DNA from 2 places in the Bradyrhizobium sp. I1.14.4 genome. Region 2 is predicted to be linked to the other one. Evidence: riboswitches for the same ligand, from Rfam matches in the RefSeq annotation. Region 2 holds a riboswitch; the other holds the start of a gene.
What was found. Region 2 has a riboswitch for S-adenosylmethionine ahead of ABIB78_RS11100 (O-succinylhomoserine sulfhydrylase). Riboswitches for the same ligand answer to the same signal wherever they lie in the genome.
Positions count from the first base shown of each region.

Region 1: it holds a riboswitch for S-adenosylmethionine, as region 2 does, so the genes downstream of both, metX (homoserine O-acetyltransferase MetX) here and ABIB78_RS11100 (O-succinylhomoserine sulfhydrylase) in region 2, are expected to answer to the same signal.

Region 1 is NZ_JBNDLA010000001.1:131,422-134,824, reverse strand. Features, by position in the region: gene ABIB78_RS00615 (alpha/beta fold hydrolase) at 1-196, shown strand, start outside; gene metW (methionine biosynthesis protein MetW) at 212-877, opposite strand; gene metX (homoserine O-acetyltransferase MetX) at 874-2,079, opposite strand; SAM riboswitch at 2,163-2,242, opposite strand; gene ABIB78_RS00600 (chorismate mutase) at 2,417-3,265, shown strand; gene hisC (histidinol-phosphate transaminase) at 3,302-3,403, shown strand, end outside.
Region 2 is NZ_JBNDLA010000004.1:273,719-277,121, reverse strand. Features, by position in the region: gene ABIB78_RS11105 (2'-deoxycytidine 5'-triphosphate deaminase) at 235-1,398, opposite strand; SAM riboswitch at 1,475-1,554, shown strand; gene ABIB78_RS11100 (O-succinylhomoserine sulfhydrylase) at 1,629-2,837, shown strand; gene ABIB78_RS11095 (SDR family NAD(P)-dependent oxidoreductase) at 3,006-3,403, opposite strand, start outside.

The DNA.
Region 1 (3,403 bases), on a different contig from region 2:
TTGCATCGCGCCCAGCATGTTCCTGAAGCAGCATCTGCCGGCCGCCGGCCTTTCCTTCTTCCCGAAGTCCGGCCACGTGCTCAACCTCGAGGAGCCGGCGCTGTTCAACGAGATGGTGGAGCGCTTCATCGCGCTGGTGGAGGCCGGCCGCTGGCCGGTGCGCGATCCGCGGTCGCTGGCGGCGGCGCCGGTTTGACGCGCCACGCACCGATCACTTCCCCTGTCCGCCCCGGCTGAGCAGGAACACGCCCTGCTCGCCGAACATGTTCCACACCCACCAGGGCAGATTGAGCGGCACCGGGCGGCCGTAGAGATCGAGCGCCACCGCGCGCTCCATCTTGACGTTGATCTCCTCGCAGAGCTGGACGAAATCCTTGATGGTGCAGAAATGGATGTTTGACGTGTCGTACCAGCTCGCCGGCAGATTCTCGGTCCGGGGCATGTGACCGCCGACCAGGAGCTGTAGCCGCATCTTCCAGAAGCCGAAATTCGGGAACGAGACGATGGCGCGCTGCCCGATCCGCAACAGATTCTCCAGCACCACCTTCGGCTGCCGGGTCGCCTGCAAGGTCTGCGACAGGATCACATAGTCGAATGCATCATCGGGATAGTTGACAAGGTCGGTGTCGGCGTCGCCCTGCACCACCGCGAGCCCCTTGGCGACGCAGCCATTGACGCCCTCGCGCGACAGCTCGATGCCGCGGCCGTCGATGCCGCGGCTCTCCAGCAGCTGCAACAGCTCGCCGTCGCCGCAGCCGACGTCGAGCACGCGCGAGCCCGGCCGCACCATATCGGCGACCAGCAGGTGATCGGTGCGAGTGCCGCCGGTCCGCTCGGGCGCGATGCCCGGCAAGGGCAGTGTCTGCTGCATGCTCATGACTGGCCGTCGTCCTTCAGTCCACGCGCCTTGCCTGCGGCCTGCAGGAACGCTCGGGAGATTTCCAGGAATTCGGGCACGTCGAGCAGGAAGGCGTCATGGCCGCGATCGGTCTCGATCTCGGCGAACGACACCCGTGCGCTCGACGCATTCAGCGCATGCACCAGCGCGCGCGATTCCGAGGTCGGGAACAGCCAGTCGCTGGTGAACGACACCACGCAGAAGCGGGTCTTGATGCCGGTGAACGCCTTCGCCAGCACGCCATTGTGGTCGGCGGCGATGTCGAAGTAATCCATCGCGCGGGTCAGATAAAGATAGCTGTTGGCGTCGAACCGCTCGACAAAGGACGAGCCCTGGTAGCGCAGATAGCTCTCGACCTGGAAATCCGCATCGAACGAGAACGTCGGCAGCTCGCGGTCCTGCATCCGCCGCCCGAACTTGCGGTGCAGCGCCGCGTCCGAGAGATAGGTGATGTGCGCGGCCATCCGCGCCACCGCCAGTCCGCGATGCGGATGCGTGTCCTCGTCGACATAGCGGCCGCCGCGCCAATCCGGATCGGCCATCACCGCCTGGCGGCCGAGCTCGTGGAACGCGATGTTCTGCGCCGAGTGACGCGTCGAGCAGGCGATCGCGAGCGTCGCGAACACGCGCTCGGGATAGGCCGCGGTCCATTGCAGCACCTGCATGCCGCCCATCGAGCCGCCGACGACGCAGAACAGCGTCGCGATGCCGAGGCGATCGATCAGCATCGCCTGCGCACGCACCATGTCGGGGATGGTGATGATCGGGAAATCGAGCCCCCACACCTTGCCGGTCGCAGGGTTCAGCGACGCAGGGCCCGTGGAGCCCATGCAGCCGCCGATCACGTTGGAGCAGATGATGAAGTATCTTTCGGGATCAATCGGCTTGCCCGCGCCGACCATGGTGTCCCACCAGCCGGGCTTGCCGGTGACGGGATGGATGTTGTTGACGTGCTGATCCCCGGTCAACGCGTGGCACAGCAGGATCGCGTTGGACCTGTTGGCATTGAGCTGGCCATAGGTCTGGTAGGCGATCTGGAATGGCGCGAGATCGACGCCGCAATCGAGCTTGAGCGGCTGGTCCATGCCGAACTTCGCCACCAATGACGACGGATGATCGGCCTCATGGGCGCGATCATCGCTGGGGACCGGTTGGCTCGTTATCGGACGCACGTTGCTCATCTAGGCGACCCTGCCTCCGCGCGGGAGGGCTCGAACAGAAATCAGGCCATAAAAAACCCGGCCTGAACAAGGTTCGGCCGGGAGCTGATCTGTCCCCGGCCTGTTTAGCGAGTTGTTTAACGTGGCTGCAAGCCGGCCGGCTCAAATGACCACGGAGTGAACCGAACGTAGTCCTCAGGCCCCCCGTCGTCAAGGCGGCCCCGGCCGGCCGCCGATGGTTAACCGCTTGCGCAAGGCTGGACGGCGAGGTTTCTCTTTGCTTTCGGTGGCTGTCTTTCCTAATCAGGAGCCCTGTCCGACGCGGCAACGGGCCGCCCTGACGACAAGGTTTTTGAGCATGTCCAAGCCACCCCCGTCGCCGCCCTCGCTGCAGGAGCTGCGCAAGGAGATCGACGCGATCGACGAGCAGGTTCACCGCCTGCTGATGGCGCGCGGCGACATCATCGACCGCCTGATCCAGGTCAAGAAGACCCAGGAGGTCGGTTCGGCGTTCCGCCCGGCGCGCGAGGCCAGCATGATGCGCGAACTGGTGCAGCGTCATCGCGGCATCCTGCCGCTCGACACCATCGAGAGCATCTGGCGCGTCATCATCTCGACCTTCACTTACGTGCAGGCGCCATTCGCGGTGCATGCCGATGTTTCCGTAGGCGAGTCGGCAATGCGCGACTCGGCGCGGTTTCATTTCGGCTTCGTGGTGCCCTACGTGTCGCATTTCAGCGCACAGGCCGCGGTCGAGGCGGTGGCGAAATCGAAGGGCGACCTCGCGCTGGTCTCCGCGATCGCCAGCCGCACGCCGTGGTGGAATGCGCTCGAGGCCGAAGGCGCGCCGAAGATCATCGCGCGGCTGCCGTTCCTCGAACGCGCCGACCATCCGGCTGCGCTGCCGGTGTTCGTGATCTCGCGAGTCGCCGACGACGCCATGGTGACCGAGGTGCAGACCTGGAGCGTGCGCGTCTCCGGCTGGAACGCCGACGTCGCCCGCGCGCTGGCGCCGCTCGCCGAGATCGTCGCGGTCCCCGACACCGCATTCGATGGCGCGGCACTGCTGGTCTCGGTTGCCGGGCACGATTTCGAGAAGATCAAGCTCGCCTTGATCGAGGCCGGCGCCTCGGTCCGCTCTTCGGCCCTCGTCGGCAGCCACGCAACGCGCTATACGGTGCCCTCTAATGGATCGGCCAGGACCTGAAGTAAGAGCTAGCCGCCCGTATATCCGGAGTTGATAATGTCCCGCCCCGTGCCGAACCCCGGCATTCTCGATATTGCGCCCTACACGCCAGGCAAGAGCCCGGTGCCGGAACCGGGCCGCAAGGTGTTCAAGCTGTCC
Region 2 (3,403 bases):
CACAGCCGGCGTCATCGCCCGACCTGCCGCCTCCGCTGAAGCTCCGGCGTGCCTGAGACTGTGGGCCCCGTCGAAGCCTTGGCGTAGACGGGATCGGGCGATCCAGTATTCCAGAGACGGTCATTGTCGATCGAAAGGCCGCGGCGTACTGGATTCCCCGCTTTCGCGGGGAATGACGGCGAAAAATGATTGCGAGATGGCCTTGCCGCGCGACGCGAAATCCGGGCTGCGGAATTACACGCGAAAATGCTTTGAGAGCTTCAGGCCTTGCGCCTGGTAGTTCGAGCCGATGCGCTGGCCATAGAGCGCGTCGGGGCGCTCGAGCATGCGTTCATAGACGAGACGGCCGACGATCTGGCCATGCTCGAGGATGAACGGCACCTCGCGCGAGCGCACTTCCAGCACGGCGCGTGAGCCCTTGCCGCCGGCGCCGGCATAACCGAAACCGGGATCGAAGAAGCCGGCATAGTGGACACGGAATTCGCCGACCAGCGGATCGAACGGCACCATCTCTGCGGCATAATCCGGCGGCACCTGCACGGCCTCTTTCGAAGCCAGGATATAGAACTCGCCGGGATCCAGAATGAGGCTGCCGTCAGAGCGCGCCTTGATCGGCTCCCAGAACTCGTCGACCGAGTAGCCGCCCCGGCGATCAACATCGACCACGCCGGTGTGCCGCTTGGCGCGATAGCCGACGAAGCCACCGGAGCTCTCGCCGGAGAGATCGACCGAGAGCGCGACGCCCTGAACGAGGTCGGCATCCTCGGCGTCGACCAGCCGCTCAGTGGCATGCAGCGCATCGAGTTCGTCGGCGGTCAAGGTCGCCTCGCCGATCCGGAAGCGGACCTGGCTGAGCCGCGAGCCCTCGCGCAGCAGCACGGGAAACGTCTTCGGACTGATCTCGGCATAGAGCGGGCCGTGATAGCCGGCGCCGATCATGTCGAAGCGGCGGGTGCCGTCGGCGATCACGCGGGTGAAGACGTCCAGCCGTCCGGTCGAGCTCTTCGGGTTGGCCGCGGCCACGATCTCCGGCGGCAGCGCCAGGCTTTCCAGCAGCGGGACGATGTAGACGCAATTGGTCTCCAGCACCGCGCCGTCGGAGAGATCGATCTCGTGCAGCTTGAGCTGGTCGATCCGCTCGGCGACGGTGGCATCGGGCCCCGGCAGGAAGCTGGCGCGGACGCGGTAGGCGATGTCGCCGAGGCGGAGATCGAGGCTCGCCGGCTGGATCTGGCTTTCGACGAAGTCGTAGGCCGGCAGAATGAGACCGGCCTCCGCCATCTCCGCGATCATGCGGTCGGGCAGGATTCCGTTGGATTCATCTTCCAGCGTGAACGACACGATGCGGTCCCTCGGCGATCCCTCGAGATGGCCCAAAATCATACTCTGAACGGCCATCAAGCCCCAAAATATGGGCTTTTACGGGTTATCCGATGACCGTCTTGACGGAAAGGGCGCGAGGGAATATCAGCTGCACTTATCCCGTGGTGATTTGAGCCGGCCGGCTTGCAGCCACGTTAAATAAGTCGCTAAACAGGCCGGGGACAGTGTGATCCCGGCTTGTGGAGGTTGCTCCAGGCCGGTTTTTTTGTGGCCATTTTTTAGTGAATGGCCACCTCGGAGGTCACATGTCTGAATCCAAGTCTTCTGAAGCCAAGGCTACCGCTCGCTTTCGTCCCGAAACCCGTCTCGTCCATGGCGGCACGCTGCGCTCGCAATTCGGGGAGACGTCGGAAGGGCTGTTTCTCACCCAGGGCTACGTCTACGACAGCGCGGAGCAATGCGAGGCGCGCTTCAAGGGCCAGGACCCGGGGTTCATCTATTCGCGCTATTCCAATCCGACCATTGCGATGTTCGAGCGCCGCATGATCGAGCTCGAGGGCGCGGAAGCCGCGCGCTCGACCGCGACCGGCATGGCCGCAGTGACCACCGCGATTCTCGCGCCGCTGAAGGCCGGCGATCACGTGGTGGCGTCGAAGGCGCTGTTCGGCTCTTGCCTTTACGTCGTGCAGGACCTGTTGCCGCGCTACGGCATCGAGACGACGCTGGTCGACGGGCTCGATCTCGACCAGTGGCAGCGCGCATTGCGGCCGAACACCAAGACCTTCTTCCTGGAGAGCCCGACCAATCCGACGCTCGACGTGCTCGATATCGCTGAAATCGCCAAGATCGCGCACAGCGGCGGCGCGCGGCTGATCGTCGACAATGTGTTCGCAACCCCGATCTGGCAGAGCCCGCTGTCGCTCGGCGCCGATGTCGTGGTCTATTCCGCGACCAAGCATATCGACGGCCAGGGCCGCTGCCTCGGCGGCGTCATCCTGTCGTCGGAAGCCTTCATCGCCGAGCACATCCATAATTTCACGCGCCAGACCGGCCCGTCGCTGTCGCCGTTCAACGCCTGGGTGCTGCTAAAGGGTCTCGAGACGCTCGCCGTCCGCGTCCGCGCGCAGACCGAAAACGCGGCGAAGATCGCCGAGGCGCTGGCGAAGCATCCGAAGATCACGCGACTGGTCTATCCCGGCCGTCCCGATCATCCGCAGGCCGAGACGGTGAAGAAGCAGATGGGCGCCGGTTCGACCCTGGTCGGGTTCGAGGTGAAGGACGCCAAGGCCGGCGCCTTCCGCTGCCTCAACGCGCTGAAGATCTCGCGCATCTCCAACAATCTCGGCGACTCCAAGAGCCTGGTCACGCATCCGGCGACCACGACGCATCAGCGCCTGGCGCCGGAGGCTCGCGCCGAACTCGGCATCAGCGAAGGCTTCATCCGCTTCTCGGCTGGGCTCGAGCACCCCGACGACCTGATCGAGGATTTTCAGCGGGCGCTGGAGCAGGTCTGAGGCTGACGCTTTCCGAACGAAAGTGTCTTAGCGCTTCGTCATGGCCGGGCTTGTCCCGGCCATCCACGCCTTGCTCGCAACAACCACCAAAGACGTGGATACCCGGCACGAGGCCGGGCATGACGAGATTGTGGAGCAATCGAGCGTTATCTTTAAAGCGACTGAACCTTACGTCGCCGCCGTCGTCACGCCGCCGTCGACCACAATCGTCTGGCCGGTCATGAAGGTCGAGGCATCGGAGGCGAGATAGGCCACCGCGCCCGCGATCTCGTCGGGCTCGCCGATGCGGCGGAGCGGCGTCGACGCGGTGCGGCGCTTCAGATTGTCCGGGTCCTCCCACAGCGCGCGGGCGAAATCGGTCTTCACCAGACCCGGCGCCACGCAATTGACGCGCACGCCCTTCGGCCCCCATTCGCCGGCGAGGCTGCGGCACAGCGCGAAGTCCGCCGCCTTGGAGATGCCGTAGGCGCCGATCACGGTCGAGCCGCGCAGGCCGCCGATCGAGGAGATGATCACGACCGAGCCCTTGCCGCGTTCGGCCATCTGCGGGATGGTCTGCGAGCAGA